2 regions of the Bacillus sp. SRL337 genome follow, and region 2 is predicted to be linked to the other one. Evidence: predicted binding sites of a transcription regulator. Region 2 holds the regulator's gene; the other holds the start of a gene.
The links. Region 2 encodes NrdR, which represses ribonucleotide reductase genes. Its sites were predicted from a motif close to AACACNATATATNGTGTT; they were not measured.
Positions count from the first base shown of each region.

Region 1: AC4E8A_RS16245 (vitamin B12-dependent ribonucleotide reductase) is a predicted target of NrdR. The motif match lies at 6,796-6,813, and genes of this name have one in related genera.

Region 1 covers NZ_OZ481793.1:3,178,110-3,193,044, forward strand. Annotated here, with positions in the region: gene efp (elongation factor P) at 1-148, opposite strand, end outside; gene AC4E8A_RS16220 (M24 family metallopeptidase) at 239-1,300, opposite strand; gene aroQ (type II 3-dehydroquinate dehydratase) at 1,287-1,748, opposite strand; gene AC4E8A_RS16230 (YqhR family membrane protein) at 1,832-2,365, opposite strand; gene AC4E8A_RS16235 (SA1362 family protein) at 2,614-2,979, shown strand; gene AC4E8A_RS16240 (patatin-like phospholipase family protein) at 3,003-3,890, opposite strand; gene AC4E8A_RS16245 (vitamin B12-dependent ribonucleotide reductase) at 4,093-6,657, opposite strand; gene AC4E8A_RS16250 (lipoate--protein ligase family protein) at 7,030-7,866, opposite strand; gene AC4E8A_RS16255 (rhodanese-like domain-containing protein) at 8,156-8,470, shown strand; gene gcvPB (aminomethyl-transferring glycine dehydrogenase subunit GcvPB) at 8,851-10,314, opposite strand; gene gcvPA (aminomethyl-transferring glycine dehydrogenase subunit GcvPA) at 10,307-11,653, opposite strand; gene gcvT (glycine cleavage system aminomethyltransferase GcvT) at 11,671-12,777, opposite strand; glycine riboswitch at 12,899-12,979, opposite strand; glycine riboswitch at 12,983-13,074, opposite strand; gene AC4E8A_RS16275 (DEAD/DEAH box helicase) at 13,246-14,935, shown strand, end outside; gene AC4E8A_RS16280 (YqhG family protein) at 14,912-14,935, shown strand, end outside.
Region 2 covers NZ_OZ481793.1:3,490,724-3,505,658, reverse strand. Annotated here, with positions in the region: gene pnpS (two-component system histidine kinase PnpS) at 1-1,454, shown strand, start outside; gene hflK (FtsH protease activity modulator HflK) at 1,915-2,877, shown strand; gene hflC (protease modulator HflC) at 2,870-3,805, shown strand; gene polA (DNA polymerase I) at 3,956-6,583, shown strand; gene mutM (DNA-formamidopyrimidine glycosylase) at 6,607-7,431, shown strand; gene ytaF (sporulation membrane protein YtaF) at 7,764-8,396, shown strand; gene coaE (dephospho-CoA kinase) at 8,420-9,022, shown strand; gene AC4E8A_RS17745 (glyceraldehyde-3-phosphate dehydrogenase) at 9,187-10,209, shown strand; gene speD (adenosylmethionine decarboxylase) at 10,800-11,180, shown strand; gene AC4E8A_RS17735 (cytosolic protein) at 11,774-12,127, shown strand; gene nrdR (transcriptional regulator NrdR) at 12,224-12,679, shown strand; gene AC4E8A_RS17725 (replication initiation and membrane attachment family protein) at 12,761-14,152, shown strand; gene dnaI (primosomal protein DnaI) at 14,163-14,935, shown strand, end outside.

The DNA of each region.
Region 1 (14,935 bases), 310 kb from region 2:
GAATTGCACCTGTACGAAGGTTTCTTAATTTAGAGCGGACAAAAGCTGCTCCTTTACCGGGCTTCACGTGCTGGAAATCCATAACACGCCAAATCCCATTATCTACTTCAATTGTAAGACCTGTACGAAAATCATTTACTGAAATCATGAGTGTTCCTCCTAAAAATGTGAATAGCCATGGACTGGCTACTTAGTGCATGTTTATTATGCCATATTTTATCCTGCTGAAATAGTTTTATTAAAGAATGATCAATTCTTTTGTTGAATGTGTAAGGGTTTCATTGCCATTCTCAGTGATGACGGTATCATCTTCGATACGTACCCCGCCGACACCTTGGACATAAACTCCAGGCTCTACCGTGACTATCATGCCTGGCTGTAATACAGTTTCGGAAAGGTGGGATAATCCTGGACCTTCATGGACTTCCAAACCGATTCCATGACCAAGCGAGTGGCCGAAGTTATCTCCATAGCCTTTTTCTTTGATGTAATCCCTTGCAATCGCATCTGCCTGCGCTCCTGTCATGCCCGGCTTGATTTCGTCCATTGCTTTCAGCTGGGATTGAAGGACAACATCATAGATTTCCTTCAGTTTATCTGCAGGCTCACCTACAGAAATCGTTCTTGTCATATCGGAGCAGTAGCCTTTGTAATATGCACCATAATCAAGTGTGATGAAATCGCCTGTTTCAATAACTTTGTCGCTTGCCACTCCGTGAGGAAGCGCTGAACGGGTTCCTGAAGCAACAATGATATCAAATGAAGAAGAGGCTGCTCCGGCATTTCTCATAAAGAATTCCAGTTCATTGGATACTTCCAATTCCGATTTTCCTGGCGTAATGAAATCCAGGATATGTTTAAATGCAGCATCCGCGATATCAGCAGCATCTTTGATAATGTTCAATTCTGCTTCTGTTTTAATCAAACGGATATCTTCAATCATACCGCTTACAGGAACCAGTTCAGCCCCGACCTTGCTTCGGTAGCTTTCGAATGCGGAGTATGTCAGATAGTTCTTTTCAAAACCAAGTCTTTTAATTCCAAGTTTCTCCACTTGAGTCGCAACTTCATTCGGAATCGGTCCCTTATGCTGTACAATCTCGAAACCTTGTGCCTGTTCTGCCGCCTGTTCTGTATAACGGAAGTCTGTTATGAATACTGCATTATCAGCGGTAATCAATGCGACCCCTGAAGAACCTGTAAAACCTGTCATATAACGGCGGTTGTATGTACTAGTAATCAGTATCCCATCAATATCATTTCCTGAAAATTTCTCTCTCAATTTATCAAGCTTGCTCATCCTCTTCATCTCCCTTATGTTTTTTTATAAGAGCCTGCAGGGCAAGTTCATAGCCAAATAACCCAAGACCCACAATCTGTCCTTCTGAAACTTCCGCCAAGACAGAGTGATGTCTGAAGGCTTCTCGTTTATGAACATTGGAAATATGGACTTCTATCACGGGCAGATCAATCCCGGCGATGGCATCTCTTATCGCATAGCTGTAGTGAGTGAAGGCACCTGGATTAAAAATGATTCCGGCGCAGCCTTCATCTTCAGCACGATGCAGATAGTCGATAATGATGCCTTCGTGGTTGGATTGCGCCGCGTCCAGTTCATATCCCTCCGACAGGGCAGCTTCTTTCATTTTCTTTTCGAGTTCCCCCAGCGTTGCTGTACCGTAGATATGCGGTTCCCGCTTACCTAAACGGTTGAGGTTCGGTCCATTAAGCAGAAGAATCTTATGCATATGTATTCACCCATAAAAATAGAATGTTCAACATGAACATTCTAACACAAACGAATTGACAAACATACTACATTGTCTGAATATTATTGACTTGCTTTCTCTTCTTTTTCAAAATGATGTTGAAGTTCATTTTCTTCATAAGAAATAGAATAGCCGATGAATACTCCATAGAGAATATAAATGCAGGCGATTGTACTCAATGTCGTGTAATCCGTTTGTAAGATTCCTTTCATACTTGGGAATAGCGGGTTCAGCACAACAAAGACAACGAGCATTAAAGCTATGCCATAGCCAGCTCCGACCCACATAGATTTCAGCTTCCTTAATGCTGCATAGTAAACGAGTGCAACACCAATGGAGATTAACCCATATGCCAGAATGGAAATGACGATCCCCAGCCAGGTCTCCCTCCAGTCACCGACAGCCCAGGGTTCCAGGATGATATTCGGCTCGAGTTTGGTGAACGAGAACATATAGCAGATATACGCGATCCCGCTCCATAGGATTCCGCCGGTGAATCCGGTTGCGATGACCATGCCAATGAACGATAGCGGCTTTTCCTGTTTATTTTGTTCCAGATTTTTATCACTTGATGGTTCTTGCTCTCTTGCAGACATCTGAACACCTCCTTTGGGTAGTATTATCCATTTCCATGAAAGTATTTCATCGATGCGCAGGATTGCGTACTTTCATCAGGTTTTAGTAAAATAAAAATACTTCAATGAAGGTACCTGCACAGTCTCTCCAGAAAGAGACAAATATGGTTTAAAATAAATCAGAAACACGGTTAGAATGGACGGTTTTAGTCTAAAATATAGGTAAAGGCCATTACGTTCTTAACTCGGTTCCAAAGGAGGTGACCTTCTTGAATGCTCGTTTCATAATTGCAGGAGCTGTTATTCTTTTAGCCTCTATCGGATTGTTGTCCACTCTTATGGGAGATCCTTTGGCTCTTCTTCAACGAATACTCGTTTTTGCAGCCATTGCCGGAATCATCTATTTTATATTCCGGAGAGTGATGATGGGCGGGAAAGGCAAAAACAAGGATCAAAAGGCTTTCCTGAAGGCGGCAAGACAATCCAAGAAGCGGTATAACAAGAAAACAACTGCTGTGAAAGCAAAAGCCAGTGCGCCAAGCCCGTTCCGCAAAAAATCCCATCGGAAAAAATCGCAAGCTAATCTTACTGTCATTGAAGGCAAAAAAAATAGAAAAAATCGAGCATCTCTCTAAGCTCGATTTTTTTATTTCTGTCATCACCCAAATCCCCATCCTTTTAAAAATTCTATTGCCTTGATGTAACCATAATCAGCGAGCTCCCTCTTCTTCTCATCAGTCAGTTCAAATTCTGTTGTCAGCACTCCTTCAGTCGGGATAAAGATAATATTGGTCGCATGCTTCCTCGAAATATAACGGGAATCATGAGCATCTTTCATTGTTTGGAACAGGGCTTCATACATACGGACAGCATTTTGTATTTCTTTTTTTGGGCGTTCCTGGATACTCGGGCTCAGCTTTATCCCCAGGACTGGTCTTACTTTCTTCATATTTTCTTTATCAAACAACCACATGGGAAAATTGCTTAATACTCCTCCGTCCACTACAAGGCTTAGCCCATCCAATGATTTTAATCTTACAGGTTCAAAAAAGTAAGGCAGGCTTGCACTCATCCTGATCGCCTTTGCAACCGGAAAGGTTTCTTTCGGTATACCGTACTTATCGAGATCATCCGGCAGGACTATAAGACGGCCATTCGTTAAATCTGATGCAATGACCCTTAATGCTCCAGGAGCAAGATCCGCAAACGTATAAATACCCCTTACTCGTAATTTTTCTTCCAGCCATTCCTCCAAGGCATCTCCCTTGTAAAGGCCCAGTTTCCAATAAACCTTGAGCCAGCGCACAAAAGGAAGAGACAGATGAAATGCATTCTTATCCAACAGATCGGTTAGTTCAATTTCATCCATTACCTTGATAAGATCTTCACTTTTGTAGCCTGCTGCAATAAATCCCGCAATGATCGCGCCGGCACTTGTACCGGCAAGCCGTTTGAACTTTAGTCCCTTTTCTTCGATTGCCTGATAAGCCCCGATCATGGCAAGGCCTTTGATTCCACCACCTGAAAATACGCCATCGATGTTCATGGAACCATTCCCTTCCTATTTCCCTCTTTACATTTTTAATTCAATGTGAAGGGTTTTAGAATGAAAAAATGCCATTATCGGGCTGCCCCCTAAAACTTTTAGTGCGTTAAAGCGATAAAAGGGACTGTCCCTTCTCTCGCTTTAACGCACTAAAGTGGAAAATCAAAAAAAGAAGGAGAAAAATTCTCCTTCATCTGTAGATTTATAATCCGCATTTCAGCTGAGCACCGCAGTTTGTACATGTGTTGCATCCGCCCATGTCTTTTACCGTCCCTTTGCGGCAGACCGGACATGTATTACCGACTTCAGAACCAATGGTAACATCTGTTGAACGTACATCCTGTATGGTGTCTACGAGCACTACCGGCTTCTTGCCTTGTGCTGCCGGCTGTTCAGTTTCTTCTTCATCGAAACTGTTTTCTTCTGCTTTCAAGGTCAGAACCTGTGAATCACGGCTTCCATCTACATAGACAGTACCGCCTTTCGCTCCTCCTTTATACAATCTTTCATAAACGCCTTGCACCTGATCTACCGTGTAGCCTCTAGGAGCATTGACTGTTTTAGAAATCGAACTGTCAATCCAGCGCTGGATGACGCATTGTACATCTGCATGAGCTTCAGGAGCAAGTTCCATCGAGGATACGAACCATTCCGGAAGGGCGTCCGCATCAACTTCAGGATGGCGGCCAAGGTATTCTTGAACAATTTCAGCCTTTACTTCTATGAATTTACCAAGACGGCCGCTTCTGTAATAAGTAAATGAGAAGTATGGCTCAAGCCCGGTTGCCACCCCTACCATTGTGCCGGTGCTTCCAGTTGGAGCAACTGTCAGCAGGTGAGAGTTTCGTATTCCGTCCGCCAGAATGGACTGCCTGACATCTTCCGGCATTTTGCTCATATACCCAGTATTGATGAATGCCTCTCTCAGTCGGTTTGTCTCATCCGCGTTTTCCCCTTGAAGGAACGGAAAGCTTCCTTTTTCCTTCGATAACTCTACAGAAGCACGGTAAGCCGTCACAGCAATCGTTTCAAAAACCTCATCCACCAGCTTATTGCCTTCGTCTGATCCATATTCTTTTTCACAGTAAATCAATAAGTCAGCAAGCCCCATGACACCTAAGCCAACCCGGCGCTCACCAAGTGCCTGCTTTTGATTCTGTTCAAGGAAGTAAGGAGTTGCATCGATGACGTTATCCTGCATACGCACTCCGACTTCGACGGTCTTCTTCAATTTTTCAAAATCAACGGTCTTGTTCTCTTTATCTGCAAATTCAGCAAGGTTGACTGCTGCAAGATTGCAGACGGAGAATGGTGCTAATGGCTGTTCACCGCACGGGTTCGTTGCAACCACTTTTTGTCCGTACGCTTTAGCATTCGTCTGGTCATTGGCATTGTCGATAAAGAAAATGCCCGGTTCCGCAGAGTATGTTGCACAGACATTGATCAGGTTCCATAACTCTTTCGCACGCATTTTTCTGTAAGTACGGACTTTGTATCCCATTTCTTCCCACTCGCGGACGTCACCGACTTCATGCCAGTTTTCATTATAGAATTTCATTTCCTCTTCATCATACTTTTCTACATCAGGAAAGCACAGGCTGTATTCTTCATCTTTTTCTACCGCTTCCATGAAGTCGCTTGTCAGGCAGACGGAAATGTTGGCGCCAGTAAGGAACTCCGAGTTATGAACCGAGTAGGTACCGCCGGTCCTTAACTTTTCTTCTGCATCTTTAATGATCTTATCAGTGAAGCCGCCAAGGCCTGGAATCTGCTTGTAGTTGATGATTCCTTGATACATATCCTTTTCCTGTTCGGTAAGCGGTGTGAATTTCAATTTATCTTTTGCTGCTTTTTTAATTTGCTCATCTTGTGTATTTTCAAGAAGATAACGCAGAATCCGAGGATTTTGCATCTTCGAGATGATGAACTCGATGATATCCGGATGCCAATCTGCCAGCATGATCATTTGTGCTCCACGTCTTGATCCACCTTGCTCCACAAGATGTGTCAACTTTGCGATATCATCCAGCCACGATACAGATCCGGATGATTTCCCGTTGACGCCCCTTGCCAATGTGTTTCTCGGTCTCAAAGTCGATCCGTTCGTTCCGACGCCACCGCCGCGGCTCATAATTTCCATTACTTGTTTGCGGTGGTCGGAGATTCCGTCCCTTGAATCCTTCACAAATGGCATGACATAACAGTTAAAATAAGTAACGTCCGTATCTGCTCCTGCTCCGTACAATACTCGTCCGGCAGGAACGAAATTCATATTAACAAGTTCATGGTAAAACTTTTCGAACCATTCATGGCGTTTTTCTTCTGTCGTCTCGACACTAGCAAGTCCTGTCGCATTTCTCTTGGCAATTTGCTCATAGTAGATTTCAAGCGGTTTTTCAATGACATCCAACGACCGTTTAACAATCGCAGTTTTAGCTTCCTCTGGGTTATCGATCGAGCTTCTATATTCTTCATCAATCAATACCTCTGCCTGCTTAGTCTCCCAGTCAAGACTCTTTATGAAGCCGAGGCCCCTTGCAGGGAATTTGGGGTCTTCCTTAATCGTTAATACGACGAAATCTCCCTCAGTGAGTGTGATCTTTTCGGTGTCTTTAAATGAGTAACGGTCAATCATGACGAGGCGGGATACACCTTTATGGGTAATGTGCATATCCGGGGTAATTGGATGGACCTGCGGAAACAAACCGATTGCTTTATTCAAACTCTCTCTGTTAACTTTCATTTCTTGTTTCGATACGACAGACATAGATACAACTCCTTAAACTACTATATTGAAAATTTTTATGATTCTATCATGGTTGGTAAATTCAAAAATAAACTTATCACAGCTAAATTTGAAAATCAACCAATATACACTATATATAGTGTATAAAATATTTTTCGACACACTATATGTTGTGTTTAGTTCATGATAAATCATTTTTGTCAAACGGAAAATAGGCTATAAAAAGGAGAAATCAGAAGGGAACAATAGATTAGCAGGCGTGAATCAACAAAACCCGACAATTTTCAAGGTTGAAAAAAATCTACACTTCTTCAGCCATTGGTAAAAAGCAAAAAAGCGACTCTCATCGCTTTTTTTGAAAATAAAAAAAGTATATTCACTTCTATAATAAAATTATCTTTTAAAATTCCAGTCGTCGGATTCGTATCTTCTTTTTGCAAGGCTTTCTACATATTGTGTTTCTTCTGCTGATAATGCATACGGCTCAAGCTCAATACCCAGCCCCTGCTCAAATCCTTGCTTGAAGGCGGCTTTTGCCATTTCCAGAGTCACTTTTTCTTTACTGATTTCATTCACCGCGACCGCCTTGCTTTTGAAAGCGCGCTGCATCCTTTCTTTCACCCGGTCATTGGGATATTTGAACAAGCTGAATAATTTATCTTCGTCCAAATCCAGCAAGATCGAGCCATGCTGTAAAATGACACCTTTCTGCCTTGTTTGGGCACTGCCGGCTACCTTTCGGCCTTCCACTACAAGCTCATACCAGCTTGGAGCATCAAAACAAACAGCTGAACGAGGATTTTTCAAGCCTTGTTTCTCTTCTTCCGTTCTTGGAACCGCAAAGTAGGCTTCTAGCCCAAGCGCCCTGAACCCCTTCAAGATGCCTTCCGATATCACCCGGTAGGCTTCTGTGACGGTTTTGGGCATTTCAGGATGCTCTTCAGTGACAATCACACTATATGTAAGTTCATGTTCATGCAGGACACCTCTTCCGCCTGTCGGCCGCCGAACAAAGCCCAGTCCATGTTCCTTCACAGCATCCATATTGATTTCTTTTTCAACTTTTTGAAAGTATCCTACCGATAATGTTGCAGGATCCCATCCATAAAATCGGATGACCGGCGGAATTTTCCCTTCACTGTGCCAGTCCAGCAATGCTTCATCCAAGGCCATGTTATAAGATGGAGAACAGTTCCCCGAGTCAATGTACCACCATACTTCCTTCGTCATACTGCATACCCTCTTTTACTCTTTATAAGTCGATTTCTAGTCTATCAAAGTCTCTCAAAAAAACAAAGAAGAAACACCTTCCACTAATCTTCCGGCCCAATGAAAAAGAATTCTTGTCCTGCCCATTTTTCAACTATATAATAAGATTAGATTTCTTTTGATTCTGCAATAGAGAGAGAATATAATAGAGATTAGTGAAGCTTGAAAGGGGTTTGAAGTTTTGACAGGTTTATATTTTTTATTAATTGTTCTAGGTGCCATCGTTGTGTATTCAATCCTTACGTTTTTCATGCAGAAACGTATTGTCAATAACCTGACGGAGGATGAATTCCGTGCAGGATATCGTAAAGCCCAGCTGATCGATGTAAGGGAACCGAACGAGTTCGAAGCTGGCCATATCTTAGGGGCCAGAAATATCCCATTGTCCCAGATGAAACAAAGACAGCAGGAAATCCGAAATGACCAGCCTGTTTACCTGTACTGCCAAAGCGGCATGCGCAGCGGAAGAGCCGCCCAAATGCTCCGTCGCAAAGGCTACAGAGACCTTCATCAACTGCAGGGCGGTTTCAAAAAGTGGTCTGGAAAAGTTAAGAAGAAAAAATGACTTTAGAGAGCCGAATCTTAAACTGATTCGGCTTTTTTCCTTTATGAAGCCATTTCCCCTTCGTTGGAAATCCCTCATTCCCCAGCCTTGATATCAACTCGTCCTGGCAGGGATCTTATTGTTTCATCAAGGACCCACGCAAAGTGCACAAAGATTACGCCAGGCCGAGCCAGCGAAAACTACTGTCGGATAATCGTATGTGCCAGGAACCAGCCGGTTAGAGATCCAGATGGCATCCCCGCTGCTCAAAAGAATACTGACACTGCAATGGAATTCACCACCTGCTCCCACTTCCCCAATCGGAATCTTCTCCTGCTTCTTCTATTCAAAACCTAAATATCACAAAAAGGATGCCCCTTCTAGGACATCCTTTTGCACGATTAAACTTCTTTTATATAACGCAGCACAGGTTTGCGTGCAGCCAATGTTTCATCAAGACGCTTGATGACAGTGGTGTGAGGCGCTTCCTGAACGATCTCAGGATTCTCTTCCGTTTCTTTAGCAATTTGAATCATTGCATCGATGAACGCATCGATCGTTTCCTTTGATTCTGTCTCAGTAGGCTCTATCATCATGCACTCTTCTACATTCAATGGGAAGTAGATGGTTGGCGGATGGTAGCCGAAGTCAAGCAGGCGCTTGGCGATATCCAGCGTACGTACACCCAATTTCTTCTGGCGCTTGCCGCTGATGACAAACTCATGTTTGCAGTGACGGTCATACGGCAGGTCGAAATGAGGAGCAAGTCTTCTCATCATGTAGTTTGCATTGATGACTGCATTTTCCGTTACTGCTTTTAAGCCGTCAGGACCCATTGTACGGATATAAGTGTAGGCACGGACATTGATTCCGAAGTTGCCATAGTATGGCTTCACCCGGCCGATCGACTGCGGACGGTCATAATCAAATAGATACTCCTCATCACGCTTTACAAGGACAGGTTTAGGTAGATATGGCATCAAATCCGATTTGACTCCGACTGGACCGCTTCCCGGACCGCCTCCGCCGTGAGGACCTGTAAATGTTTTGTGAAGGTTAAGGTGAACTACATCAAAGCCCATGTCCCCTGGACGCGCTTTTGACATAACGGCGTTTAAGTTTGCTCCGTCATAATAAAGCTTACCACCGGCCTCGTGGATAATGGCAGCCATTTCAAGGATATTTTCCTCAAAAAGCCCCAGGGTGTTAGGGTTTGTCAGCATTAATGCTGCAGTGTCGTCACCAACTACGCGCTTCAGGTCTTCCATGTCAACAAGACCATTTTCATCAGACTTCACTGTCACTGTTTCAAAACCGGCAACAGTTGCGGAAGCAGGGTTTGTACCATGGGCAGAGTCCGGTACAATAACTTTTGTACGGTGGGTATCACCATTTGCTTCATGATAAGCACGAATCATCATCAAACCAGTCCACTCACCATGAGCTCCTGCAGCCGGCTGAAGAGTCACTTCATCCATGCCTGTTATTTCTTTCAGGTGCTCCTGCAAATCGTACATCAATTCCAATGCACCCTGAACTCCTTCTGTTTCCTGAAGAGGATGAAGATGTGCGAAACCATTGAACCTTGCTACATTTTCATTGATTTTCGGATTGTATTTCATCGTACAAGAACCCAGTGGATAGAAACCTGAATCCACTCCATGATTCCGCTTTGACAACGCCGTGTAATGGCGCATGATATCCAGTTCAGATACTTCTGGCAGTTCAGGCGCTTCGTCACGTGTATACTCTGCCGGAATCAATTCTGACAAGTCAACTTGCGGAACATCAATCTCAGGCAGGCTGTAGCCTGTACGTCCTTCTTTTGATAATTCAAAAATGAGAGGCTGATCGTTCTTAAGCATGATAATCCCCCAATTCTTTAGCAAATGTATCGATTTCTTCTTTTGTACGAAGTTCTGTAACCGCTACAAGCATATGATGAGTCAAATCAGAATCCACAAGGCCGAGATCGTATCCTCCGATGATTCCTTTTTGCAGCAATTTTGAATTGATTTCTTTTACAGGACGATTTGTTTTAATGACAAATTCATTGAAGGAAGATCCTTCAAATGCCGCCTCTACACCGTTTTGCTTAAGGACTTCTTTTGCATAGTGCGCTTTTTGGATATTCTGGACAGCCATTTCCTTTACTCCGCTCTTGCCTAAAGCTGTCATGGCAACAGAAGCAGCCAATGCATTCAGTGCTTGATTGGAGCAGATGTTGGAAGTGGCTTTGTCACGTCGGATATGCTGTTCACGTGCTTGAAGGGTCAAAACGAATCCGCGCTGCCCATCCTCATCAACCGTCTGGCCGACCAGGCGTCCCGGTACTTTACGCATCAGTTTTTTCGTTACAGCAAAATAACCACAGTGAGGTCCGCCAAATGCAGTTGGAATTCCAAACGGCTGGGCATCCCCGATAACGATATCGGCTCCAAGCTTTCCAGGAGGTGTCAGTACCCCAAGCGCCAATGGGTTGGAGGATACGACAAACATCGCTTTCTTGTCGTGGACGATGCTTTCCAGCTTGGCCAGTTCTTCAATCCTTCCAAAGAAGTTAGGGTATTGGACGATGACGGCTGCAATTTCATCAGACATCAACTCTTCCAGCGCCTTCTCATCAGTCACTCCATCGTTATGAGGTATCTCCACAACTTCGATATACTGACCTTTTGCATAAGAGCGTAAAACCTCGCGCGATTCAGGATGGACCGTACTGGAAACAAGAACTTTCTTCCTTCTCGTCTGCCCTGCACTCAGCATGGCCGCTTCTGCTAGTGCCGTCCCCCCGTCATACATGGAAGAGTTGGCTACATCCATACCAGTCAATTCACAAATCATTGTTTGGAATTCGAAAATTGCCTGCAATTCACCTTGAGAGATTTCAGGCTGATATGGTGTATAAGCCGTATAAAATTCAGAGCGGGATAATACGTGATCAACAATGACAGGCATGTAGTGATCGTAAACACCCGCACCAAGGAATGAAGAATTCGAACGCAGATCGGCATTCTTGGCAGCCATCTGACTTAATTCCATCATCAATGTTGTTTCAGCTTTCGCTTTCTTAATGTTGTATTCACCTTTGAATCTTACTTTTTCAGGAATGTCTTCGAACAGCTCATCTACAGAGCTTACTCCGATAGCTTCCAGCATTTCCCTTTGGTCTTGATCTGTCATTGGTAAATAACGATGCTTCATAAGGAATCCCCTCCCTGCTACTTCTTTGGTCTTTTATAAAATGGTGTAGGTACAACTTTCGCTTTCAGCTTCTTATTGCGGATTTCAACGAATACTTCCGTATCAAGTAAGCTATGCTCCGCCTTGATCAACGCAAGGCCGATATTCTTCTTTAAGGTTGGCGACTGCGTTCCGGTCGTTACCTCTCCGATTTCTTCATCATTCAAGAATACCTTATAGCCGTGGCGCGGAATGCCGCGTTCAAGCATTTCAATACCAACCAGCTTCCTTGGCGCCCCCTCTTTCTTCTGCTTCTTCAGTGTGTCTTTTCCAAGAAAGTCAGCTTCTTTATCAACTTTTACAGCAAAGCCGATTCCGGCTTCAATTGGAGTAATGTCGGCTGACAACTCCTGGCCATAAAGGGCAAGGTTCGCTTCGAAACGAAGGGTATCCCGGGCACCAAGGCCGCATGGGAGGATTCCCTCGGGCTCCCCTGCTTTCAATATGTCCTTCCATAGAGCTGCAGCACTTCCTGCAGGACAATAAATCTCAAAGCCATCTTCCCCGGTGTAGCCTGTTCTGGATACAAGGGCTTTGATTCCGTTTAGTTCCAGTTCATCTTGAAACTTAAAAAATCCGATATCACTTAAAGTGCTCTTGCCTGCAAGCTTTTGCAGAATTTCTTCTGCTAGAGGGCCTTGAATGGCCAACTGGGCATAATCTTCGGATAGGTTCTTTAATTCAACATTTTCAACCACATGATCTTGCAGCCATCTATAATCTTTCTCTATGTTTGCTGCATTTACAACCAGGAGGTAATGGTTGTCCTCAAACTTATAAACCAGCAGATCGTCGACTGTCCCACCATTTTCATAACACATGGCAGTGTACTGAGCACCGCCGTTCTTGATCCGTGAGATATCATTCGTCATCATTTTCTGAAGGTAGTCCAGAGACCCGCTTCCTTTGACTTCAACTTCTCCCATATGTGATACATCAAATAAACCAGCTTTGGTACGAACCGCTTCATGCTCTTCTTTAATGCTTGAGAATTGAACCGGCAGCTCCCAGCCGCCAAAATCAATGCATTTTCCGCCGTTATCTTTGTAGACGTCGAATAAAGGCGTACGTTTCAGTTGTGCCATTGTATTTCCCCCTTTGCTGATATCTTCATTCTATGAACCTTCTTTACTAGTCCCGACCGTTAAACAAGAGATGCCATTCGAACACACAAAAAAGGACAGAGCACCCCCTTGTTAAGAGATCCTCTGTCCTTTCACCTGAAAGTTTAACCATCTGATGGCTTTCTTCTTGGGTGGCTTCGTATAACTGAAACACTCTCCAGAGATGCGTCCGGCAAGAGTCTTTTTGCCTGAGAGATTCACAAAGAATTGCTTGCTCCTTCGGCGCTGTCATCCAACAGTCTCTCCTCTTGCTTTCATTCGCCAATATTCATTGAATAAATTGGTCATACTAACAATATAAAGAATTCTGCTCGAAATAGAATGTTCGCTTTTTTACAAATTTCTAAACTTTAAAAATCTACTTACATCCTATCATTAATAACACATATTCGGCAATCATTTTTATGATGAAAAATAAGGAGTGTTTTCATGAACGTTGAAGTATTGTTTGATGACAGCTGGAGTGATGAATTAGACTCACATATCGAGAAAGACGGACCATGGGCTGATTGGGATCTGTTCAAACTGGCAGTCGAGGTGGAAGAGCATACTGTGATTCCGAACTTTGAAGGCCTCCAGGCACCGAAACATTTGTCTAACTTAACGCCGCTGCCGCATCAGCTCGAAGTAGCAAAACAAGTTGTCGAATCTATGAACGGCAAGGCGATACTGGCAGATGAAGTGGGGCTTGGGAAAACGATAGAAGCCGGGCTTATATTAAAAGAATACATGATTCGGGGGCTAGTAAGGAAAGTACTGATCCTCGTTCCAGCTTCACTGGTGTCGCAATGGGCCATTGAATTGAACTCGAAATTCTTCATTCCTGCTGTGGCACAGAAAAAAAGTTATGTATGGGATCAATGTGATATTGTCATTTCTTCTATCGACACAGCCAAAAGAAGCCCACACAGGGAAAAGGTATATGAACAAAACTATGACCTTGTCATTATCGACGAAGCGCATAAACTTAAAAATCACAAAACCAAGAATTATGAGTTTGTCCAAAACCTTAAGAAGAAATTTTGTTTGCTGCTGACCGCCACCCCTATCCAAAATCGTGTAGAGGAGATTTTTCACCTTGTATCCCTACTGAAGCCCGGGCACCTTGGTAACGAATCGGCTTTTTCGGAAAAATATAAGAAAGGGGCACGGTCTGTCGGGAACGATGCCCATCTGAAAGAATTGGTCAATAAGGTAATGATCCGGAACCGCAGAAGCGATACAGGAATCGAATGGACGAAGCGCCATGTTAAGACCGTCCTCATTGATTTCACGGAAGAGGAAAGGGCTTTGTATGACAGCTTTTCAATCTTGAAGGGACCTTATGATGAATGGGTATCGAGTTCATTCTCTCTCCTGACACTCCAAAGAGAAGCCTGCAGCAGCCGGGAAGCCGTTTTTTATACTTTGAAAAATATGCTCGAACGTGCAAGTGAACCCTCACCCCTTCTGACTAACAGCGTAAATGCTTTGATGAAGAAGGTCGAGCTGGTCCAATCGAATTCCAAGGCCCAACAAGCCTTAAAGATCATTCAATCCGTCAATGATAAGGTGATTATATTTACAGAGTACAGGGCAACCCAGCTCTACCTTCAATGGTTCCTCAAACAAAATGGCATTACTTCAGTGCCATTCCGGGGAGGGTTCAAACGCGGAAAGAAAGATTGGATGCGGGAATTGTTTAAAAATCATGCTCAGGTCTTGATTGCAACCGAAGCTGGAGGGGAAGGAATCAACCTTCAATTCTGCCACCATATCATCAATTTTGACCTGCCATGGAATCCGATGAAGCTGGAACAGCGAATCGGCAGGGTCCACAGGCTGGGGCAGACTGAGGACGTCCACATCTATAATTTTGCCACTCGGGACACAGTCGAAGAACACATCTTGAAACTTCTCTATGAAAAAATAAATCTGTTTGAAAAGGTAATCGGCCAGCTTGATGATATCCTGACGAAGCTTGATTTTGGCAGGTTTGAGGATCATATAGATGATATCTTCACCCGTTCACGTTCCGAGGGGGAGATGAAAATCAAGATGGATAACCTAACGGCCATGATTCAATTTGCAGAAAATATGAAGGAGGAACAGCGAAATGCAGCAAGCCGAAATTCATCAA
Region 2 (14,935 bases):
TCACGGAAGAGTGGAATAGCGGACAGGCTCAAAATACAATGATCAAAAGCGGCAGCGATGTGGTGTATTACTGGCAGCCGATTGGATCCGGTGAGGATTCTTCCTTATTAATATTGAGCTCCCGTGTAGATATACTGATTGCAGGCTACAAGCAAATTTGGGCAGTGTTATCGATATCACTGGGTCTTGCCCTTGCAGTCATTATCATGCTCGGGGCAAGAATCACCTCACGTTATACAAAACCGATTGATTCTGCCACACAGGTGGCGATGGAGCTGGCTAAAGGAAACTATCGCGCCAGGACGTATGAGGATCGGATGGATGAAACCAGTATGTTGAGTACGTCCATCAATATATTGGCCAGAAACCTCCAGGACATGACTTCAGCCCAGGAAATCCAGCAAAATCGCTTGACGACACTCATTGAAAGTATGGGAAGCGGACTGCTGTTGATCGACCATAGAGGCTTTGCCGTTTTGACCAACAAGGCTTTCAAAGAGTTTTTTGCCATAGATTCTGAACGGACTAACCATAAACGATATTACGACCTCATCACCTTTCCTGAGGTGAATAAATTAGTAGAAGAGATTTTTATGACGGAGCAAAAGATCCGCAAGCAGCTTCTTCTTCCTCTTAAAATAGAAAGACGGCACTTTGAGGTTTATGGTGCACCGATCATAAGCATGAAGGAAGAGTGGAAAGGCATTGTGCTTGTTTTTCATGATATCACAGAGCTAAAAAAGCTCGAGCAAATGAGGAAAGATTTCGTGGCTAATGTTTCCCATGAACTTCGGACACCGATTACCTCCATAAAAGGATTCAGTGAAACATTGTTGGACGGAGCAATGGATGACGAAGAAACACTGAAAATGTTCCTGAACATCATCTTGAGTGAAAGCGACAGGCTTCAATCATTGATTACTGATTTGCTTGATCTTTCGAAAATGGAAAAGCAGGGGTTTGAACTTAATCTAGCAGAAGCCGATATCAGTGAGACGTTGAAAGAGGTCATCACGATCCTTGAGAACAAGACTATGAAAAAAGGAATCCAGCTTAAACTGCATGCAGATGAGCCTGCGGTGGCTGAGGTGGATAGTTTCCGAATCAAACAAGTATTCATCAATTTGATTGGAAATGCACTTACGTACACTCCAGAAGGCGGTGAAGTCTTGGTTTCATTAAGCCAAACGGATTCAACTGTGGTCATGAGGGTCCGTGACAGCGGCATCGGAATAGAGGAAACAGAAATCCCCCGGATCTTTGAAAGGTTCTACAGGGTCGATAAAGCCAGAAGCCGCGACTCTGGGGGGACCGGGCTGGGATTGGCCATTGTAAAACACCTGATAGAGGCACATGGTGGAAATATAGAAGTGGAGAGCAGAGTAAATGAAGGCACGCTCTTTACAGTTACTCTGCTAAAAAGGATGCCGGAGGATGGTTTTGCAGAAAACTAGTAACTTTACATTAGCTTTACAATTCTTTCAATGGAGCTTAATAAATGGGTGTTACTATACTAAGTGAAAACCCCTTCATCCAAGGAGCCATGAAAAGGTGAGAACTGACCCCGTTCTCACCTTTTCTATTTATTGGGTTACTTCTTTAATCTGCCTCTCCTCTTATCATGATACAATTTCTTATTTCCCAGGTTCATCTTTTCGAGTTGTCAATTTGCTCAGTCCTGGAATGCCTTCCATGTGGTGGGTGATTCAAAGGTGCAAATGAATCGAGACTCTCCCATCCGTACCCAGTTGAACATTGTTTTGACGGTGATTCCTATGTCAAAGACGGGTGCGTTCCAGTTTGTACGGCGGTGACCGTGGCGTTTCGATTGGTATTTTCGTTTTCGTAATATAAATGAAACCTTTTTGTTATTTGCACCGTATAGTAGGTATCGAGATTGAAAGGGGAATGGGAATGAGCCTGAAGCAAATCTATAAGGTTGCGGGAATGGTAGCAGGAGCTGTTGTTCTGCTATTGATTCTGTTTACATCCTGGTTCACTGTTGATGAATCCGACCAGGCTGTCGTCCTGACATTTGGGGAGGCCGGGGAGACGATTACAGAATCCGGTTTGAAATTCAAAATGCCGTGGCCGATTCAGACAGTGGAAAAATTATCAAAGGAAACTTACAGCCTTCAGTTTGGCTATGAAGAAAAAGATGGGAAAATCACCGAGTTTCCTAAAGAAACGAAGATGATCACTGGTGACGAGTATATTGTACTGGCGGATTTAGTCGTTCAGTGGAAGATTACAAACCCTGAAAAATATTTATTCAATGCAGAAGATCCTAAAGAAATACTATACGATGCAACTTCTTCTTCTTTAAGAAGTATCATCGGGAGCACTGAAATTGATGAGGCATTGACTTCCGGGAAAGCGGAAATTGAAGCTGATGTCAGGGACCTTCTCGTGACGTTAGTCGATAAGTATGATATTGGTATTTCTGTTATCGGAGTTAAGCTTCAGGATGTTGAGCTTCCGAATGATGATGTCCGGAAGGCATTCACTGATGTAACGGATGCCCGCGAAACGATGAACACTAAAATCAATGAAGCGGAGAAATACCAGAACCAGAGACTGAATGAATCACAAGGTGAAAAGGATGCGATCGTTTCCAAGGCAACTGGTGACAAATCGGCAAGAATAGAGCAGGCTCGTGGAGATGTAGCTGTCTTTGATAAATTATATGCTGAATATAAAGGGAATCCGGAAATTACAAAACAGCGTTTAATCTTGGAAACTCTTGAGCAGGTTTTACCGGAAGCCGAAGTTTATATCATGAATGACGACGGAAACACAATGAAATACTTCCCGATTCGTCCATTAGAAAAAGAAAAGCCTGTCCAAGGTCAAGAAGGGAATGCTGAAAATGAGTGATTCCATTATTACCAACTTGAATGATAAAAAGAAACCGGAGATTGAATGGAGGAAGTACACGAAGATTGGCATTTTCTTGATAGCTGTAATAGCTGTATTGCTGCTGGTACTGCTGAATGTATTTATCGTTAAGGAAGGGGAATACCGGGTTGTACGGCAGTTTGGTGAAGTGGTCAGGATTGAAGAGGAACCGGGGCTGAATTATAAGATCCCGTTTATCCAAACCGTTTCAACTCTTCCAAAATATCAAATGACGTATGATGTCTCTGAAGCTGAGATCAATACGAAAGACAAAAAAAGAATGCTGATTGATAACTATGCTGTGTGGAGAATTGAAGATCCGATTAAAATGATTTCCAATGCAAGGAATGTCATCAATGCAGAAACAAGAATGGAAGAGTTCATTTACTCGGTTGTCCGTGCTGAGCTGGGTAAGTTGAACTATGCAGAAGTCATCAATGATGAGAAATCTGCCAGGGGAAGCCTTAACGACAGAGTGACGGAAAGAGTGAATGACCTTCTTGATAATGGGGATTATGGAATCACTGTAACAGATATCAGGATGAAACGAACGGACTTACCGGAAGCAAATGAAAATTCTGTCTACACACGGATGATTTCGGAAAGGGAAAAAACCGCTCAGGAGTATCTCTCCAAAGGGGATGCCCAAAAGCAGAGAATCATGGCGGATACTGACCGGGAAGTCACTGAATTGCTTGCCAAGGCAAAGGCGGATGCGAATGTCATCAGAGCTGAAGGTGAATCAGCGGCTGCCAAGATTTATAATGAATCCTTCTCCAAGGATCCTGAGTTCTATCAATTATTCAGGACTCTTGAATCTTATAAGAAAACAGTGGATGGAGAAACTGTCCTGGTCCTTCCATCTGACTCCCCTTATGCCAAACTGCTGCAAGGGTATACAGAATAAAAAATTAACTAAATAGGTAAGCCGGCGTCCATGCCGGCAGCAGGGCCGTTATTTTTCCTTTCTATTCTGAACATGATAGAATGAAGGAAATATAGCGGTTTTTTTGTCGTATTTTTCAACAAACAAAAACCTTTACCAGGGAGGTTCATTATGAAAAAAAAATTAGTTCTGATTGACGGGAACAGTATTGCCTACCGTGCCTTTTTTGCACTGCCCTTATTGAACAATGATAAAGGGGTACATACGAATGCCGTTTATGGTTTTACCACTATGCTGCAGAAAATCATGTCAGAAGAAAAACCGACACATATTCTGGTCGCTTTTGATGCGGGGAAGACCACATTCAGACATAAAACCTTTGGCGAATACAAAGGCGGCCGGCAGAAGACGCCGCCGGAACTCTCGGAGCAATTCCCTTATATCAGGGAACTGCTTGATGCCTATCAGATCCCAAGGTACGAACTTGAGAATTATGAAGCTGATGACATTATCGGGACCCTTTCCTTGGAGGCAGAAAAAGACGGTTACGAAGTTAAAATCATTTCCGGGGATAAGGATTTGACGCAGCTAAGCTCTGAAACCACAACAGTGGGCATCACACGCAAAGGGATCACGGATATTGAAATGTATACACCTGAACATATCATGGAGAAGTGGGAAATCACTCCAGACAGAATCATTGATATGAAAGGCTTGATGGGTGACAGCTCCGATAATATTCCAGGAGTACCCGGTGTAGGGGAAAAAACAGCGATAAAGCTGCTGAAGCAGTTTGGAACAATTGAAAAACTTCTTGAATCCCTTGACGAAGTGAGTGGTAAGAAATTAAAAGAAAAGCTTGAGGAAAACAAAGATCAGGCCATCATGAGTAAAGAACTTGCCACCATACTCCGGGAAGCTCCGATAGAGGTCACTGTAGAGGGACTCAATTACGAAGGAAGCGATGATAAGAAGCTTAAAGCGTTTTTTAAAGAATTAGGCTTCAACTCGCTTTTGGAGAAAATGGGCGAAACGGTGGAAGAAGAGCAGGATTTGCAGGATGTTTCTTTTGAAATAGTAACTGAAGTAAAAGAGGATCACCTAAAAGAAGAGTCATCTCTGTATATTGAGGTAATGGAAGACAATTACTTCAATGGTGATATTGTTGGAATCAGCATGAGAAATAAAACAGGCAATTATTTCTTCACACTGGAAACGGCTCTTTCTTCCGAAGCATTCAAAGAGTGGGCCGCTGATGCAACCATCCAGAAGTCGGTATATGATGCCAAGAGGTCCATCGTGTCTTTAAGACGTAAGGGTGTCCAACTAAATGGTGTCGATTTCGACTTGTTGATTGCATCCTATATCCTCAATCCGGCTGAATCAGCCGATGACTTCGCCTCTGTTGCCAAAAGGCACGGTGCTTCTGCCATTGAATCGGACGAAGCAGTATACGGCAAAGGGGCAAAACGGAAGGTGCCAGCTGAAGAAAAACTGGCAGAGCATCTGGCACGAAAAGCGAATGTTGTCTTTGAACTGAAGAGCACATGCGAAGCTGCGTTGAAGGAAAACGATCAGTACCAGCTGTTTACGGACCTCGAGCTTCCGCTGGCCATCATTCTGGCTGATATGGAATATACGGGTGTCGCTGTGGACGTGGACCGCTTGAAAAAAATGAAGACGGAGCTCGCAAACCGTCTTGATGAGATGGAAAAGAAAATCCATGAATTAGCCGGTGAAGAATTTAACATCAATTCACCGAAACAGCTAGGTGTCATTCTTTTTGAAAAGTTGGAGCTTCCGGCTATCAAAAAGACAAAGACTGGGTACTCTACGTCAGCAGATGTTCTTGAAAAACTGCAGTCCAAGCATGAAATTGTCGAACATATCCTGAATTACCGCCAGCTCGGTAAATTGCAGTCAACCTATATTGAAGGCCTATTGAAAGTGATTCATGAAGACAACAACAAAGTCCATACCCGCTTTAATCAGGCTCTGACTCAAACGGGGAGACTGAGTTCTACGGATCCGAATCTGCAGAACATTCCTATCCGCCTTGAAGAAGGCCGTAAAATCAGGCAGGCATTTGTGCCATCTGAGAAAAACTGGCTGATGTTCGCCGCTGATTATTCACAGATTGAACTGCGTGTCCTGGCTCATATTGCGGGAGATGAGAAATTAATTCAGGCTTTTAACGAAGGGATGGATATTCATACGAAAACAGCCATGGATGTTTTCCATGTAGAGGCAGACAGTGTCACTTCCAATATGAGAAGGCATGCTAAAGCCGTCAATTTCGGGATTGTCTATGGTATTAGTGATTTCGGTCTTTCCCAAAGCTTGGGCATCACCAGGAAAGAGGCGGGAGAGTTCATTCAGAGGTATCTGGATAGTTACCCTGGAGTCAAGGAGTATATGGATGACATCATCAGTGAAGCGAAACAAAAAGGATTCGTCAAAACCCTGCTGCACAGACGCAGATATATACCGGAAATCACCAGCCGCAACTTTAATCTCCGCAGCTTTGCTGAAAGGACAGCGATGAATACTCCAATCCAGGGAAGTGCCGCGGATATCATCAAGAAAGCAATGATAGATATGGCTGATAGACTGGAAAAAGAGAATCTTCAGACGCGCCTGCTGCTGCAGGTGCACGATGAATTAATTTTTGAAGTGCCGGAAGAAGAAATTGAACGATTAAAAGAAATTGTACCTGATGTAATGGAAAATGCAGTAGAACTGGATGTACCATTGAAAGTGGATTATTCATACGGACCTACTTGGTATGATGCAAAATAATGAAAAACTGGGTGGTGAACTGAGTGCCGGAACTGCCAGAAGTGGAAACCGTCAGGAGAACCCTGGCGGAATTGGTTACAGGTAAAAGAATTAAAACCGTATCTGTTTTTTGGCCGAAAATGGTCAAGCTTCCCGATGAAGCGGAAGAGTTCAAGTTGTCCCTTCAAGGTGAATCCATTCAGGGGGTCGACCGCAGGGGGAAATTCCTTGTACTGCAAACAGACAATTTTTCCCTTGTTTCCCATTTGAGGATGGAAGGCAGGTATGGAGTGTTCCTAAGTGATGAACCAGTAGAGAAGCACACTCATGTTATTTTCCATTTTGAAGATGGCTCAGAATTAAGGTATAAGGATGTCCGGAAGTTTGGGACCATGCACTTATTTCCAAAAGGGGAAGAGAGGCTGAGCCTGCCTCTATCCCAGCTTGGGCCAGAACCATTTTCTCCTGAATTCACTGTCGAATACCTGACTGGAAAACTCGCCAAAACGGAGCGTGCTGTCAAAGCAGTATTGCTGGACCAGACTGTTTTAGTGGGGCTTGGAAACATATACGTGGATGAGGCGCTTTTCCGAAGCGGGATTCATCCTGCGAGAAAGGCAACATCGATAAAAAAAACAGAAATGAAGAGGCTTCACAAAGAAATTATTGATACATTAAGCGAAGCGGTGGAACAAGGCGGCAGTACCATTCGTTCTTACGTAAATTCACAAGGCCAAATTGGTATGTTCCAACAGCAGCTGTATGTCTATGGCCGAAAGAATGAAGAATGCAGAAACTGCGGCAAACCTATCGAAAAAAACGTCACGGCAGGCAGGGGAACCCACTTTTGTTCAAATTGCCAAAAGTAAAGGGCTGTATAGAGCGGCATGAGGGAAGTACTATAGCACTTCACCTCTAGCACTTCACCCGGGGAGATCAAATGCGAATGGGCGAATAAGAAAGTACTATAGGCATATGCCCTTTGATCTCAGCACTATAATGCCCCTAAAGGGTATGATTTGAAGAGACCCTGATGGCCGTACCGCCACTCTGCTGTGCAGAATAAAATATGTTCTTAACAATTGATAAGCTCTCTCCATATACTATCGTAGTTTTTAGCGTATGGAGGGTTACTTAAAAGCAGGAGGAGTTTCCTGTTTTTTTACACTCCTGATCGTGTACGGAGGAGGAGCTTTTCAACATGAGTGGAGCACTATTGTTATTGATGCTTGCGTTTGCGGTCAGTCTTGACAGTTTTAGTACGGGGCTTACTTATGGACTAAGAAAGATGAAAATTCCATTAAGATCCATTTTGATCATTTCATTTTGTTCTGCAGGAACGCTTCTGGCCGCCATGGCTATAGGAGGGACGGCGGAAAATATCCTCCCTGAAGGAATTGCAGATAAGATTGGCGGGCTCATTCTAATTGCCCTCGGCGCCTTTGTCCTTCTGCAATTTTTTCGGTCAGGCAAAGAATCTGCTGCTGATGAAGAGAAAATCTTATTTAACTTTGAAATCGAATCGATCGGGCTCGTCATAAATATTTTTAAAAGGCCGACGGCTGCTGATTTTGACAGGTCAGGAACAATCACAGGTGTGGAAGCAGTGATGCTGGGGCTCGCCCTTTCCCTCGATGCATTTGGTGCCGGCCTCGGTGCAGCATTGTTAGGATATTCCCCACTATTGCTTGCTTTAACGGTGATGGTGATGAGCATGGTCTTTTTGTCGGCAGGTTTAAAAATCGGAAAGAGTTTCGCCCATATGGGATGGGTACAAAAAGTTTCCTTTTTACCCGGAGTGCTCTTAATATTAATTGGCGTGCTGCGGTTTTGAAGTAAAGAAAGGAATGACTGATAATGAAGTCAATTATCGGCCTTACTGGAGGAATTGCCAGTGGAAAAAGCACGGTATCAAAGCTTCTTATTCAAAAAGGGTTTACAGTAGTAGATGCTGACGAGGCTGCACGGAAAGTCGTTGAGCCTGGGGAACCTGCACTCGGAAAAATCATTGAGATATTCGGCAAGAGCATCCTCTATCCCGATGGGACGTTAAACCGTGCAGCACTCGGTGATATTATTTTTCATGATGAAGAACGGAGAAAAGAACTGAACAGCATCGTCCACCCCGCTGTGAGAGCACACATGCTGGATGAAAAGGATGAAGCTTTTAAAAGCGGAAAGAAGACAGTCATCATGGATATCCCTCTGCTGTATGAAAGTAACTTAAGCTGGATGGTTGATAAAACCATAGTGGTGTATGTTGATCGGGAAACCCAGTTAACCAGGCTGATGAAGCGAAACTCCCTGCAGGAGGCAGAAGCAATCGTCCGGATAGAATCCCAAATGTCCTTAGAGGAGAAAAAGGGGCTTGCCGAAACTGTTTTGGATAACAGGGGCACTATTGAATACACAGAAGAACAGCTGGATGAATTGATTGCCAGTTGGAACCTGGAACCTTAAAAGGAGCTGAGATGCTTCTTTTTTATTTTTTTATATCAAAAATCAGAATAATTAATCATTTAAAATATGCGAATTTATCATTCACCTTTTTTGTGAATATGTTATACTATTGCTAATTGATACACACAAACAGTATAACGTTTATATAGAGGGGAGCCAGATTAATGAAGGCGAAAATTGCAATAAATGGGTTTGGTCGTATAGGTCGAATGGTGTTCAGAAAGGCTGTTCTGGATGAAAATATTGATATTGTAGCGATTAATGCAAGTTATCCTGCCGAGACTCTTGCTCATCTTATTAAGTATGACACAAATCACGGAATATTCGATGCTAATGTATCGACAGAAGAGGACGCCATCATTGTGAATGATAAACGTGTTCAGTTAATCAATAATCGTGATCCGAGAAAACTTCCTTGGGAAGAACTTGAGATTGATATCGTCATAGAGGCAACTGGAAAATTCAATTCTAAAGATAAAGCAGGCTTGCATCTTGAAGCTGGTGCGAAAAAAGTCATCCTGACTGCACCTGGCAAAAATGAAGACATAACAATTGTTATGGGTGTAAATGAAAGCGCTCTAAAAATTGGAGACCATGACATTATTTCAAATGCATCCTGTACAACAAACTGCCTTGCGCCTGTTGCGAAGGTGCTCGATGAACAGTTTGGTATTGAAAATGGACTTATGACAACCGTACACGCTTACACGAATGATCAAAAGAACATTGATAATCCCCATAAAGACCTGAGAAGAGCAAGAGCTTGCGGGCAGTCCATCATCCCGACGACTACAGGTGCTGCTAAAGCCTTGTCGCTGGTTCTTCCTCAATTGAAAGGAAAACTTCACGGCATGGCATTGCGCGTTCCGACACCGAACGTATCTCTTGTCGACCTCGTTGTAGACGTGAAGAGGGACGTCACGGCTGAAGAAATCAATGAAGCGCTAATTACAGCATCACAAGGTTCTCTTGAGGGAATCCTGCAATTCACGACAGAACCGCTTGTGTCGATTGACTTCAACACAAATCCGCATTCGGCCATAATTGACGGCTTGTCGACAATGGTCATCGGTGACCGTAAAATAAAGGTCCTTGCATGGTATGACAATGAGTGGGGCTATTCTTGCCGGGTTGTCGACCTTACAAAATTTGTAGCGCAACAAATGAAAGCAAGTGTAAACGTATAAGACATCTTGATGAACCGGGGATCTCCCCGGTTTTTTGTGTGCACAGGAAATGTGGACTCTCTCTGGTAAGATTCACGTGTAAAAAGCCGGCTTGGTACTGAAACACCATGTTACAGTGGATAACCGGAAATAAAATCGGGTAATGAAGAAGGAAACCCTCAGTAACAGAAACTAAGAAACTTCTCAATAATAGGTCGATTGCCATTTTTCGTAGTTTAATAGAAAAATAAAAGCGTGTAGTACTTTTAAGAGGGAAACCCATGTTGAGGGTGCTGATGAAACGGGGAGAATCGCAGGAAGCCGATAGTCAAGTCAGCGTTGAATGCTTAAAAAGCCTTTCAGAATAAGCCTTCAGAGGTCCTTGATTGAAGAAAAATTTTTGCGGGAAAATAATTGCGTTTTTTATTGCAAATCTGAAATAAACAAAGTATACTATTTTTCGTGAACTTCTTGAACGCAATTGTAAATATTGTTAACTACTTAAAGGGTTAGGACCTCTTCGGACTAACTTTCCCCCGTGGTAGTTATTATGTTGCTGAAGGATAGGTTCATTTTGACGAAAAAAATTATGTCAAAGGGGGAAACAACAAATGGAAACAATGGGTAGACATGTAATCTCTGAATTATGGGGTTGCGATTTTGACAAGTTAAATGATGTAAATGAGATTGAAAAAACGTTTGTAGATGCTGCATTGAAATCAGGTGCAGAAGTTCGTGAGGTGGCTTTCCACAAGTTTGCTCCACAAGGTGTAAGCGGAGTGGTCATCATTTCAGAATCTCACTTGACAATCCACAGCTTCCCAGAGCATGGTTATGCCAGCATTGATGTATATACATGCGGAGAACTTGATCCTAATATCGCTGCTGATTATATTGCTGAAGCCCTAAATGCACAAACGCGTGAGAATATCGAATTACCGCGCGGCATGGGTCCTGTGCAAGTCAAACAATCAAAAGTGAATGCATTATAAAATCACGGAGCCTTCTATTGAATAGAACGGCTCTTTTTTATATAAAAAGCGCAAGCGCCTTGATCAGCCCCGACAGGCATAAGACGAGCCGGCGGGAAGGTTGCACTTAACCTTCCTGACGGATGGGCTTATGACCCCGAGGGGCTAGGCGGTGGAGCTGGATTGATAAAAAGCGCAAGCGCCTTGATCAGCCCCGACAGGCATAAGACGAGCCGGCGGGAAGGTTGCATTTTAACCTTCCTGACGGATGGGCTTATGACCCCGAGGGGCTAGGCGGTGAAGCTGGATTGATAAAAAGCGCAAGCGGCCGTTCAGCGCCGTACAGATTGGTGGCCTCTCGCATGAGATCAAGCACCTTCCGCCCCAATCCTACTGGCAATTGTTCCCTGTGTTTTTGACTTAAAGGACATTACACTATCAGAAAAACGTTTCGTATTCCTTCTTTGTGAAGTGAATGCTTTTTTTAACTAAGGAATTTAGGTACAATAAGGATAGGAATGTTTTTTCGGAAAAATAGATAAGTCTCAGAACATAAACAGGTGAGGCTTAATGAAGATTGCGGGGGAAGGAACTTGGGAGTATTTTCATCCATAATGACTATTTTCAAATCAGACATCGAAACATCTGATTCAACTGCAGATAAGGAACTGAAAACGCATTATTATAAATCTGCCCAGGACAAGGTATTCCAGGCTGTGCTGGATTTGTTCTCGGCAAGTGACTATAGAGTCATTGGAGAGTCGAGGGAGCGCGGTGAGGTGACTGTGGAGAAACGCGGTTTCCCGGGATATTTCATCGTGGTTACAGCCATTAATGTTGCCCCGTTTGAATCTGCCGTTGATTTCAAAATCAGCGCTGAGAAGAAGGTGCCCGGCTCCTATGCAAAAATGAGACAGGAAATTATTTCTTATTACAATGTATTGAACAGCAGACTGAAAAGGGTATAGATCCCATCTTGTGCATACAGGCTCAATTTTATATTATTTAAGTAGAGAATAGAATAAGACAGTCCGACTGTTACAAAGAATATCGGAGCTGATATTATGAAATGTCCATCTTGTAAATATAATGGAACCAGAGTTGTGGATTCACGTCCGGTTGATGAAGGACGCTCAATCAGAAGAAGGCGCGAATGTGAGGTGTGCTCTTACCGGTTTACCACATTTGAAAAAGTCGAGGAGTTTCCTCTAATTGTGGTGAAGAAGGAAGGGACGAGGGAAGAATTCAGCCGCGAGAAGATGCTGAGGGGTCTTGTCAAAGCGTGTGAAAAGCGCCCGGTTTCCCTGGATACATTGGACAGCATTACTGGCGATATTGAAAAAGAATTGAGGAACGAAGGTTCTTCGGAAGTGCCATCCGAAAAAATCGGTGAACTTGTGATGGACAGGCTGGCTAAAGTGGACGAGGTGGCGTATGTCCGTTTCGCATCAGTTTACCGTCAGTTTAAAGACATTAATGTATTTATAGATGAATTGAAGGATTTAATTAAAAAAGACTGATTATGTTTGAGCTGAGGGACAACTTGGCTCTTTTTCTCTTTGTTGCAAGTCATTGTTTTCGGAAAAGTAAGGGAGATTAGAATGATGAATCATTGGAATAAAATTCAGCCTGTTGACCGGTATACTGTCTGTTTGAATGGAATCATTCAGGAATACGAGCGGAAAGCAGTTACCTTCTTGTATCAGCCTTTAATAGGTCCGGTTTGCTTCAGTTTGTACATGACCCTTTTGAGCGAAGTAGAGGAATACAGGTTGAATTCGGAACAATCTACACATTATCACCTGATGAATTTTCTATCTTCCAATTTGCCTGATATTTACGAAGCCCGCCTAAAGTTAGAAGGAATTGGGCTGTTGAAGACTTATGTGAAACAGGAAGGTGACCCGAGGGAATTCATCTATGAGGTTCAGCCGCCGCTTTCCCCGCAGCAGTTTTTTACAGATGGTATGCTGAATGTCTACCTCTTTCGGAAAATCGGCAAAACCCATTTTAACCGCTTGAAGAACTTCTTCTGTGATGAGGACATTGATTATTCCTTATACCAAGATGTCACAAGATCATTTCAGGATGTTTATGCTTCAAGTCAATCCATCAACTTGCTTGATGAAGATGCAGAGAAGGCAAGCTCATTACCTGCGGAAGGAAAGTTCACAGATCCGAAGAGCCCTGCAGGGGTTCCGGTTGATACTATCGACTTTGATTTCGATCTGCTGATGGCCGGGCTCTCACAGAACATGGTCCCAAGGCGGGCTTTTACACCTAATGTCAAAGAAACAGTGGCCAAGCTTAGCTGCTTGTACAGTATCGATCCCCTGCAAATGAAAAACGTGGTGCTGAGTGCTTTAACCGAAGAAGATGAGATTAATATTGAAGAACTTCGGAAAGCGGCAAGGGATTGGTATCAGCTGCAGAATGCAGGTGATCCCCTTCCGGATTTGCAGCCAAAAGTACAAAAGGCACAAGCTTCTTCCAAAAAGCAGCCTGCATCAAAGGAAGAAGAATTGATCGAATACCTGGAAACGACTTCCCCTACAGATGTGCTGAAAGATATCTCAGGCGGGATTGAACCTGCGAAAAGCGATTTGAAGGCCATAGAGGAGGTCATGTTTTCCAAAAAGCTTTCTACAGGGGTGACCAATGTTCTTTTACAGTATGTCTTACTGAAAACCGACATGAAGCTTACAAAAGGATATCTGGAAAAAATCGCTTCCCATTGGGTGCGGAAAAAGGTTGCGTCAGCCAAAGAGGCCATGGACCTTGCAAAAAATGAACATAGACAGTATCTTGAGTGGGCGGAAGGGAAAAAAGAGAATACTAAAAAGAGTTATAAAAAACCTGTACGTACTGAAAAACTGCCGGATTGGTTCGAGGAAACTTCAGCAAAAGAAACAAATGACCCAGCCCAAGGTAATGCTGATTTTGAAGAACAGAGACGTAAGCTGGAAGAAAAACTGAAGAAATACCGAAAGTAGGTGGAGAAAAGTGGAACCCATCAATCAAACCCTGAAAAAGCTTGCCGGCTCACAGGCCTTTAAAGAAAGATACGAAAAGATGAGACAGGAGATTTTGCGGGACGATTATGTTAAGCATTTTCTTGAAACTAATCAGGGAAAAGTCACTAGGACCATGATAGACAACAGTATGATGAAATTATATGAATACATTTCTCAAAGTAAACAATGTGTGGATTGTCCAAGTCTTGGCCAATGTCAAAATATGATGAAAGGCTTTGATCCCCATCTGGTCATCAGGGGGAGCCTGATTGATATCGAGTATCATATTTGCCCGCGGAAAGAAATGGATGACGAAAAACGGAAATCAGAAAAGCTCATTAAAAGCCTTTATGTCCCAAAAGATATTTTGATGGCCTCCTTTTCAAATGTGGAGCTTGATTCGCCCGGCAGGCTTGAAGCAGTTGATCTTGCCAACGAGTTTGTTGAGAACTATGAAGCTGGAAGGACTCAAAAGGGCCTTTATTTGCATGGTAAATTCGGAGTCGGGAAATCTTATCTTCTCGGTGCTATAGCCAATCAGCTTGCAGAGAAAAAAGTGTCTTCCCTCTTGGTGTACATGCCTGAGTTTGTCAGGGAAATGAAACAATCCCTTAACGATCACTCGATGGATGAAAAGCTGGACGCAGTCAAGAAGGCACCTGTACTGATGCTTGACGATATAGGTGCTGAAACGATGTCAAGCTGGGTGAGAGACGAGATACTTGGAACCATTCTACAGTTCCGCATGCTTGAGAACCTCCC